One region of the Micromonospora globbae genome, then DNA from elsewhere that is predicted to be linked to it. Evidence: riboswitches for the same ligand, from Rfam matches in the RefSeq annotation. Region 1 holds a riboswitch; each other region holds the start of a gene.
The links. A riboswitch is a leader RNA that binds a small molecule or an ion and turns the genes downstream of it on or off. The one in region 1 is predicted to bind cyclic di-AMP.

Region 1 (3,268 bases):
CGTCCGGGCCAGTTCGGCCGGGGACCAGACCGCCTTGATGCCGACGCCCACGACGGCGGCCACGGGCAGCGCGGAGCCCCGGGCCGCCAGCGCCAGCCCCACCACGCCGCCGAGCGAGTGACCGAGCACGACCACCCGGTCCGCGGGGGCCAGGGCGGCGGCAACGCGCTCGGCGAGCCCCGCGAACGAGTACGCCGGCAGGGGCGGCGCCGCGCCGTGCCCGGCGAGATCCGGCGCGAGCCAGCGCCCGGCCCAGCGCCGCTCCAGCACGGCGGTCGCGGGCGACCACACGTCGCCGGTGGCGCCCATCCCGTGCAGCAGCAACAGGGTGGGCTCGCGGCGGGACTCGTCGACCATGGACGGCAGTCTGCCATCGGGCCGCCCGCCGGGCGAGTCCCTGTCGGCCGCCGACGGCGGACCGGACGGCCATCGCCAGGGACGAGCGTCAGCCGGACAGCGGGTCCAGCCCGACAGCGGGGTCCAGCCCGACGGCGGGTGCAGCCGGGACGGCGACGGGCGCCGGCCCCCTCACGGGGTGCCGACGCCCGAGGTGCGCGGAGGATGTCAGGCGGAGTATCCGCGGGTGGTCATCCAGTTCGCCAGGTCGATGGTGGTGATCCAGTACGACGGGATCGCCGGGTTCGCCGAGTCGGCGATCTTGACGACGCGGCCCTCGTCCCGGTAGCCGACCACGGCGATGTAGTGCCCGCCCGGGAAGGAGTGCCAGCCGCCGTCGACGTCGGTGGCGTCGCCCACGATGTTCGCGACCACACCGCGCCCGTCGGTGATGGCCCGCACGACGTCCGCCTGGAGCTGGTCCATCTGCGCCGGGCTGGGCGCGTTCGGGAACATGCGGGTCCGGTACGGGTTGCCCTTGACCACCGCGTTCAGCACGCGGGTGGTGTCCTCGGCGGAGTTGGTGCCCATCTCCGTCGTGCCGAGCTGGACGGCCAGGTCGTCCTGGCTGCGCTCGATGCCGGCGGCGCTCAGGGCGTTACGCGTGGCGGCCGGGCCGCAGTAGTAGTAGGTGGTCTGCGCCTGGTAGTCGTAGTCGAGGACCTTGCTCGCCGGCGGCTCCGGCTTCCGGCTCACGTCCGGGTTCGCGGCCTTGGCGGCCTTGGTCGCCTCGGCGGTCTTCGTGGCAGAGGGCGACGCGCTCGGCGACGACGGTGCCGTGGTCTCGGGCGCGCTGGTCGTCGGGGACCGGTCGTCGCCCCGGGAGGCGATCCCGGTGTCGCTGCGCAGTTCGGCCACCGACGCCGAGGCCGGCTGCGTGGCCGGGGTGTCGTCGGCGGCGTTGACCAGCGCGCCGGTGGTGGACGCCAGCACCACGGCCACGGCGGAGGCCGCCGCGATCTGGAACGGACGCTCGGTTGCCAGCTGGCGCAGCCGGCGCTTCAGGGTGTGCTTCACAGTTCCTCCACGGGCTCAGGGGGAGAGCGGCGTGCCGGGATTCGGGCATGCGTGACCGCGCGGACGGCGTCCGCGGGTGGTGGACCGCTCAGGGGAGACGCCCGGTGAGCCGGGCGGAAGGACGCGGGGCCAGGATCAGCGCGCCGCCACGAGGCGGGCGGGCTCGGGCACCGCGGTGCCGTGGAGAGGTGGAGACGACCGAGGGGTGGGTACGAACAGCACGAGGTGGAACTCCTTCCGGCACCGCCTACCGGGTTAGCTGACGGGTTCGGGCGGGAAGTTCGCCCTACCGCGGGCCGTGGCCCGCGGATTCACCCCGGACGTGCGGGTGGGTCCCCGGCTCGTGAGAGCACGATTAGGCGGGTCGGCACGGCGTCGCCTTGTGCGATCGGTTACCGCGCCGGACGGGCCGACACTACTAACCGGTACCGGGCCTGCCAACCCCGTCCCACCTGCTTAAACCTGGTTCCGGGCACAAATTTCCGGGCGTACGGACGCTCTCGTGACGGGGTGGGACGAGCGTTTCCCGGGGCGCCGGCGGCACGCAACGGGACAGGCTGGTGACAACGTCGCCGGATGACGGGGAGAATTGGGCGCCCCTGGTTCCCGCTGACCGTTTCCCGGACGGTGTGAGCGGGCTCACGCAATTAAAGCCGGACGTATCACGCAAAGCGGATGAGGCGGGCAGGCAGCGGGCCCGGCCGGTTGACGACTCCGGGGTGTCAGCGGGTCCCTGCCAGGTGATCATCCCGACGGCGGTGTCACCGATCTCACCGGCGCTGCCCGCCCTCGTCAACCCCGCGCACAACCGGACCGCCGTCGTGCTCGCGCGCCCGGCCGCCGGGTGTTCGACGGGCCAGGGCCCGCGAGGTGTTCGACGGGCCAGGGCCCGCTGGGGTGCTCGGCCGGCCGGGCCTCTGGGATGGGCGCCGACGGGTCAGCCGGCCCGGGCCGGGCGCCAGCGGGCCGTGGCGGGCCGGGCGGTGGCCGTCGTGACCGCCCGGGCCGCCGGCACGCGGGCGGTCCGGAGTCGGGCCGCCGCCGCGTACGCCTCGGCGGCCAGGGCGCGGGCGGCCTCGGCGGCCAGTTCAGCGTCCCGCCACGCGGAGCGTTCCCGCTCCCCGGCGGCCCGGTAGTCGGCCAACCGCTCGTCGCGGACGAACCGGGCCAGCCGCACCTCCTGCTCGACCGGATGCCGGCGGGGGTCCCAGCCGTTGCGGTGGCCGAACACGTCGCCGAGCTGCGCCAGGGTCAGGTCACCGCGCCAGTGCGCCGCCGTGGCGGCACGGTGCAGGTACCGCTCGCGGGCGGCGTACTCGGCCGGCGTACGCGGCGTCCGGGGCGTGGGCAGCGCCCCCGCGCCCGCGAACCGGCGGGCGGCCGTCTCCGCCGCATCGTACGCGGCCCAGGCCCGTTCCAGGTCGGTGTGGGCGGCCACCCACTCGGCGCGCCGCCGGCGGGCGGTCTCCGCGGCGCGGGTGGCGGCGACCGCCACCTCCTCGGCGTACCGGCGCAGGTCGGCCGCCTCGGCCGCGGCGAGGTCCCGCTCGCTCGGGCGGGTCGGGTCACCACCGGGGTCGTCCTCCGGCCGGTCGCGCTCGGGTCGGGCGACCAGCACGGTGAGCACGGTCATGGCCAGCACCAGCAGCCCGGACCAGATGGCGGCGGCCTGGGGAACCTCGGTGAGGAACTGGTAGAGGACGGTCTTCTCCATGTCGGCACCTCACGGACAGCGGATGCGATGGGGGACGCCGCACGACCGCCGGGACACGCGTGCCTGGTCGGGCAGGGTCAGCGGGCGGTGCGTACGGGTGAAGGACGGGTGGGCGCGGGTGGCGGGACGGGTGCCCGCCGC
Region 2 (3,268 bases), 2.1 Mb from region 1:
CGATGGTGACGAGGCCGGTCCGCTTCGTGCCGGTGGTCCGGAACGGCGCCTTGAGCAGGTCGAAGTAGTGCGACCAGTCCCAGTACGGGCCCGGGTCCCAGTGCATGCCGGCCACCGTCGACGCCACCGTGCCGGGGACGTTGTCGTGCCCGATGATGTGCTGGCGGTCCAGCGGGATGTTGAACTTGTGCGCGAGGTACCGGACCAGCTTGGCCGAGGTGCGGTACATCGCCTCGGTGTACCAGGTGCCGTGCCCGGCGAAGCCCTCGTGCTCGATGCCGATGGACTTCGCGTTGACGTACCAGTTGCCGGCCTGCCAGCCGACGTCCTTGGCCTTGATGTGCTGGGCGACGTGGCCGTCGACCGAGCGCAGCGTGTAGTGCCAGCCGAGGTAGTCGGCCTGCTGCACGAGGCCGACGCTGGGGCCGTAGTAGCCCTCCGTGTCGTGGATGACGATGTACTCGATCTTCTGCTGGGCCGGCCGGTTGCCCAGGTCGTGGTTGCCGTAGTCGCCGGCGCCCGGGCCGTACTGCTCGTACGGCGCCGGGATCCACTCGCACCCGAGGCCGACCGGGCACTCCAGCCCGTCGGGCCGCTCCGCGCGGCGCAGCCCGAGCCGGTGCAGGGCGTCCTCCCGCGGGCTCACCGCCCGCGCGGCCAGGGTCACCTGGTGGCCGTCGTCGGTCCGCCGGCTCGCGCCCTCACGGATCTGCGCGTACACCTCGTCGGCGAACGCGGCCGCGGTCTCCTCCGTGTCGGCGCCCGAGTAGCGGGCCACCGCCCCGTACCAGGCGCCCGGGTCGGTCCCGGCGCCGACGGGTCCGCCCAGCTCCCTCTGGTACGCGGCGAGCAGCGCCGCCCCGCCGCGGATGTTCGTGGCCGGGTCGGAGCGCAGGGCCTCGACGTCGGCGCCGGTGAGCGTGGCGGCGGCCTGGATGGTCCGCAGTGACGCGGCGTCCGGCCCGTCGGCCGACGAGGCGACGGCGGGCGTGGTGACCGTCATCGGGCGGGACGTGTCGCCGCGCGGGTCCTCGCCCTCGTCCACGTGGTGGCTGGCGGGCAGCGCCGCGACGTGGGCGGCGTCGGTGAGGTGCAGCGGGCCGTAGCCGCCGCTGGTGCTGGGCGCGCCGGCGTGGGTGTCCCACCTGGACTCCAGGTAGGACACGCCCAGCAGGACGCTCTCGGGTACGCCGTACTCGGCCGCCGCGGCGGCGTACTGCTGCTGCCGGTCGTCGACGGGAGCGGCCCCGGCGGGTGGCGCGGCGCCGGCCGGGCCGCCGGTGAGCGGTACGGCCGCGGCGGCGGCCACCACCGCGGCGGCGAGCAGCGCCCGCCGGCTTCTCGACATGGCTGATCGGTGCATCGAACCCCCCAGTGAAGGACGGGTGCAGGTGGGCCCACCTTCACTCCGACGCCGCGTTCAGGTCAATACCTTTCCATCTATCGAGGTTTGAAGAAGAAAATCTACGGCGTCGCACCGTGGGTGCGGTCGGCCGTGTCGCGTACGGAGTGTCACGGCCTGACGGGTTGCGAATCGATAACGCGCCTCTCTAGTCTGGTCAATCGTCGGCCGGCAGCAGGTCCGTCCACCCGGGCGGTAACGGTCCGACACCGCCGAGTCGCTCTCGGGAGCGAGCCGGGGACCCAGGTTTCCGGGGTGAATCCGCAGCGATGCGGTAGGGCGCCTCCCTTCCCGCCCGAACCCGTCAGCTAACCCGGTAGGCGGTCAGGGAAGAAGGAGTACGGAGCCCGGTGGCCCACCATGCCCCGCGGCCTCCGTCGAACCGGTCGGCGCGCGCCGACCGTGCGACGGGTGTGCCGCGTCCACGCTGGTCCCGCTTCACCACCGCCCTCGCCGCCCTCGTCGGCGTCGCCGTCGTCCTGACCGGCGGCGTCACCGCGGCGCACGCCGACCCGTCGGTCGCCGAGATCGAACGCCAGATCGATGAGGACTGGAACAAGCTCGAGCCGGTCATCGAGAAGCACAACGCCACCCGCCAGGAGCTGGCCGCCAAGCGCAAGCAGGCCGACGCCCTGGCCAAGCGGATCAAGCCCCTCCAGGTCCAGGTCGACCAGGCCATGGACAAGGTCGGCGCCCTCGCGGCGCGGGCGTACAAGGGCGAGAACCTGTCCACGGTGAACGCCATGCTCGGCAGCCGGAGCCCCAGCGAACTGATGGGCCAGCTGGAGCTGCTCGACCGGTTCGCCCAGACGCAGCAGAAGGACGTCCAGCAGGTCGCGCAGCTGCGCGACGAGCTGGTCCGGCAGAAGGAGCCGCTGGACACCCTGGTGGCCCAGCTGACCCGGACCGAGGCCCAGCTCGCGGCCAAGAAGAAGCAGATCAACGCCGAGATCGACCGGCTGCAGAAGCTGCGGATCAAGGTGTACGGCAACGGCGGCGCCGGACCGCTGCGACCCGCCCCGTGCCCGGCCACCTACCCGGGTGGCGCCGCCGGCGTGGCCGTGAAGTTCGCCTGCGCCCAGATCGGCAAGCCCTACGTCTGGGGTGCCGACGGCCCCGACTCGTACGACTGCTCCGGCCTCGTGCTCGCGGCCTGGGCCAAGGCCGGGGTCTCGCTGCCCCACAACGCCGCCCAGCAGCGCCGGGTCACCAAGACCGTGAGCCGCGGCGACCTGCGCCCCGGTGACCTCGTCTTCTACTACAGCGACCTGCACCACGTCGGCATGTACGTCGGTGGCGGCTGGGTGGTGCACGCCTCCCAGGCCGGAGTGCCGGTCAAGATGAAGAAGGTCGACGACGGGCCGATCCACAGCTTCGGCCGCCCCGGCTGACGCACGAAGGAGGGGTCCCTTCCCGGCGCATGCGCCGGGAAGGGACCCCTCTCGTCAGGGGCGACCCGTGGTGCCTCGCCGCCGCCCCGGGGTCCGGCTCAGCGGGTCGGCCAGGTACGCCAGTTCTGCCAGGCGCGGCTCGGTGTGGGGCCACGCTGACCCTGGTAGCGCGAGCCGTACACGGCCGATCCGTACGGGTGCTCGGCCGGCGACGAGAGCCGGAAGATGCAGAGCTGACCGATCTTCATGCCGGGCCAGAGCGTGATCGGCAGGTTGGCCACGTTCGACAGTTCCAGCGTCACGTGGCCGGAGAAGCCGGGGTCGATGAAGCCCGCGGTGGAGTGGGTGAGCAGGCCGAGCCGGCCCAGACTCGACTTCCCCTCCAGGCGGCCGGCGAGCTGGTCACCGAGCGAGATCACCTCGAGCGTCGAGGCGAGCACGAACTCGCCCGGGTGCAGCACGAACGGCTCCCCGT
Region 3 (3,268 bases), 950 kb from region 1:
AAGTCGCGGTCGGGGTCCTCGGCGTTGAGGCGCGCCTCGACGGCGTGCCCGGCCTCGGCGGGGATCCGGTCGCCGAGCCGGCCGCCGGCCGCGACGTGGATCTGCGCCTTCACGAGGTCGAAGTCCGTGGTCGCCTCGGTGATCGGGTGCTCGACCTGCAACCGGGTGTTGACCTCGAGGAACGCGAAGAGCTTCTCACCGGGGTGGTACAGGAACTCGACGGTGCCGGCGCCCCGGTAGTCCACAGCCAGCGCGAGCCGCTCGGCCGCCGCCTTCAGCTCGCGGACCTGCTCGGGGGCGAGCACCGGCGACGCCGACTCCTCGATGACCTTCTGGTTGCGCCGCTGCACCGAGCAGTCGCGGACGCCGAGCGCCCACGCCGTGCCCTGGCCGTCGGCGATGACCTGCACCTCGACGTGCCGGGCGCCGGTGACCAGGCGCTCCAGGAACACGACGCCGCTGCCGAAGGCGCGCTGGGCCTCCAGGCTCGTGCGCGCGTACGCGTCGGTGAGCTCCTCGTCGCTGCGGACGACCCGGATGCCCCGTCCGCCGCCGCCGGCGGTCGCCTTCAGCATCAGCGGGTAGCCGATCTCGGCCGCCGCGCGCTTGGCCGCGGCCAGGTTCTCCACCGCGCCACGGCTCCACGGCGCCACCGGCACGCCGACCTCCTCGGCGATCAGCTTTGCGCCGATCTTGTCGCCGAGCGTGCGCATCGCCTCGGGGCTGGGCCCGATGAACGTGACCCCCAGCTTCGCGCAGAGTTCGGCGAACGCCGGATCCTCGGCGACGAAGCCCCAGCCGACCCACGCCGCGTCCGCGCCCGTCTCGACGAGGGCACGTTCGAGGACGGCGTGGTCCAGGTACGGACGCGCGGAGGCGGGCCCGAGGCAGTAGCTGTGGTCGGCCTCGCGGACGAACGTGGCCGTGGGCTCCGCGTCGGTGTACAGCGCGACGGTCTCGATGGGCGGGGCTGCGGCCTCGGCGTTGAGCTCGCGGACGGCGTGGATCAGCCGCATGGCGGCTTCTCCCCGGTTGACGATGGCGATGCGGCTGAACACCGAGTTGGCCCCCCAAAGAGCGTCGTTCACAGAAGAACGGGGACGCCCTGGTGGCAGAGGTCCCCGCCGACAACCTTCGCCGCTACCGGCCGGTAAGGAACTGTCGCACCGACCAAACTGCGAACGGCGGAAGTTGTGGAGATTCACCAACCCGGACGGTACGCCTTCTCCAAAGATCGATGCATCAGCCCCGCCGGTGACCGCGTCCGACCGACCGGGGAGATTCGCGCCACCACTGTCCGTGACGGCCGCACCGACACGTTCGGGCACCCACCCCGGAAGGGTGGATGCCCGGACGCCGGTGGTGCGTCAGAGGGCGAGCCGCTGCCCGGGCAGGATGAGACCCGGGTCGTCGCCGACCACCCGCTCGTTCCGCTCGTACAGGGCCCGCCAGCCGCCGTCCACGTGGTGCGCCTCGGCGATCTCCGACAGCGTGTCGCCGGGCTTCACCACGTACGTGTGCCCGCCGGACGAGGGCGCGGTGCGCGTCGTCGACGTCGAACCGCGCTCCTTGTCCCGGGTGGACGTGGACGACTTGCCGGTGGACGTCGAGGCGGTGGAGCCGGCCTTCTTGCCGCAGGTCGGCCACGCGCCGATGCCCTGGCCGTCGAGCACCTTCTCGGCGACGGCGATCTGCTCGCCGCGGGTGGCGAGGTCGGCACGCGCGGCGTACTTGGTGCCGCCGTACCCCTCCCAGGTGCTCTGGGAGAACTGGAGCCCGCCGTAGTAGCCGTTGCCGGTGTTGATGTGCCAGTTCCCGCCGGACTCGCACTGGGCGATGGCGTCCCAGTTGACCGCGGCCTGAGCGGGCGAAGCGGTGCCGAAGAGGGCGACGGCGCCGGTGACGGCGCCGGCGGCCAGGGTGCCGAGGGCGACGCGACGGGCGGTCACGGCACGGTGACGGGCGTTGTACGCAGATGACATGGGTGTCCTCCACGCCGGCGAGGTGAGCTGTCGGGTTCGGGCCGAGGAGCCCGGCCGCCCATGGCGGCTTCACCCCGAGGCGCGCGGCGCACCGCCGCACGCCGAGGAACGTGGGTCCCCCGCTCCTGCCCGGGTGACGAATTGCCGACGACCGGCGGCAGGATTAGGCGTTTCCGGTCGCGGTGTCCACGATGGCGGACCCGACCGACGCTAGGCGGCTCTCACGACGGTCGCCCACCCCCTGTGAAGTTCTTCACCGGGCCCCGCGTGGCGTCCCTCGCTCGAGTTGCGGACCGCGCGAGGCCGTGCGATGAGTGGCGCGTCGGCGCCGGGACGACCACGCGGCGTACCGGGAAGGTGACACCGCCGTCCACGTGCGACACCCGACACCCGGGATGCCGGACGGCCACCGATGGCACGCACATGATCACCCAACGCGATCATCGGTGGTCCGTACGGGGGACACGGCGGTGACGACTACGACACGAATACGCGCGGGGCTGGGATGCCTCGACACCGTGGGTGAGAATCCGCTACGGAGACCCGGCAGCTCAGGCCGCCGGCAGCCGGGTTTACCGGGGGGAGACAGTGGTGAAGGTAGGGCGGCACACGAACCAGAGGGGGGAATCGCCATGCCCGAGACAGACCGTACCGACTCGGTGACAGAACGACCGGACGGGGTGACCGACCCGTTGCTGTGGAAGCTCGCGCTGGAGGTGGCCGACGCGCACGAGCCCGACGGTGAGGGGGGCTGCCGGAACCTTCTCTGCGCCGGTGAGCCGTGGCCGTGCACGGCGTGGAACAACGCCCAGCGCGCGCTGCGGGCCGCCCAGAGCGAGGCCGACGGCATGGCCGAGCCCGCGCAGGACGCCCCCACCGGCTGGTCGGCGGCCCCGGTCGTGCCCGCGGCCCGCCGCGCCGCGACCGCCCACCTGCGGGAGTCGACGAGCGCCTCGGCCGCCTGACGGGGCGGACGGCCCGACGGCCGGGAGGACGTGTGGGTTCCGCTCCGGGCTGCGGCCGCGGGTGGACCGGTGACGCGGGAGCTGAGCGACGCCGGCCACCGTGGCCGCCCCCGGAGCGGGCCGAATATCGGCTGCGGGCCGACGGGTCGCGCCTCTAGGGTGCGCCGCGTGGACCTCGACATCGTGACCCTGGCGGAGCGCCCGGACGTCGGCCCGCTGCTCGACGAGGACTTCGACGGCGCCTGGCCGCCGTTCATGGTCTGGGACCCGATGGGCTCGGTCTACTACAGCGTCGCCCACGAGCTGTACCCGGAGTTCGTG

Region 2: another riboswitch for cyclic di-AMP. It lies ahead of OG994_RS24300 (C40 family peptidase); the one in region 1 lies ahead of OG994_RS14615 (C39 family peptidase).
Region 3: another riboswitch for cyclic di-AMP. It lies ahead of OG994_RS10480 (transglycosylase family protein); the one in region 1 lies ahead of OG994_RS14615 (C39 family peptidase).

Annotation. Positions count from the first base shown of each region.
Region 1 is NZ_CP108084.1:3,306,485-3,309,752, forward strand. It holds gene OG994_RS14610 (alpha/beta fold hydrolase) at 1-357, opposite strand, end outside; gene OG994_RS14615 (C39 family peptidase) at 565-1,413, opposite strand; cyclic di-AMP (ydaO/yuaA leader) riboswitch at 1,643-1,785, opposite strand; gene OG994_RS14620 (hypothetical protein) at 2,351-3,127, opposite strand.
Region 2 is NZ_CP108084.1:5,363,789-5,367,056, reverse strand. It holds gene OG994_RS24305 (N-acetylmuramoyl-L-alanine amidase) at 1-1,348, opposite strand, end outside; cyclic di-AMP (ydaO/yuaA leader) riboswitch at 1,603-1,740, shown strand; gene OG994_RS24300 (C40 family peptidase) at 1,816-2,793, shown strand; gene dcd (dCTP deaminase) at 2,892-3,268, opposite strand, start outside.
Region 3 is NZ_CP108084.1:2,360,304-2,363,571, forward strand. It holds gene OG994_RS10475 (ATP-binding protein) at 1-1,058, opposite strand, end outside; gene OG994_RS10480 (transglycosylase family protein) at 1,368-1,982, opposite strand; cyclic di-AMP (ydaO/yuaA leader) riboswitch at 1,980-2,162, opposite strand; gene OG994_RS10485 (hypothetical protein) at 2,615-2,947, shown strand; gene OG994_RS10490 (N-acetyltransferase) at 3,116-3,268, shown strand, end outside.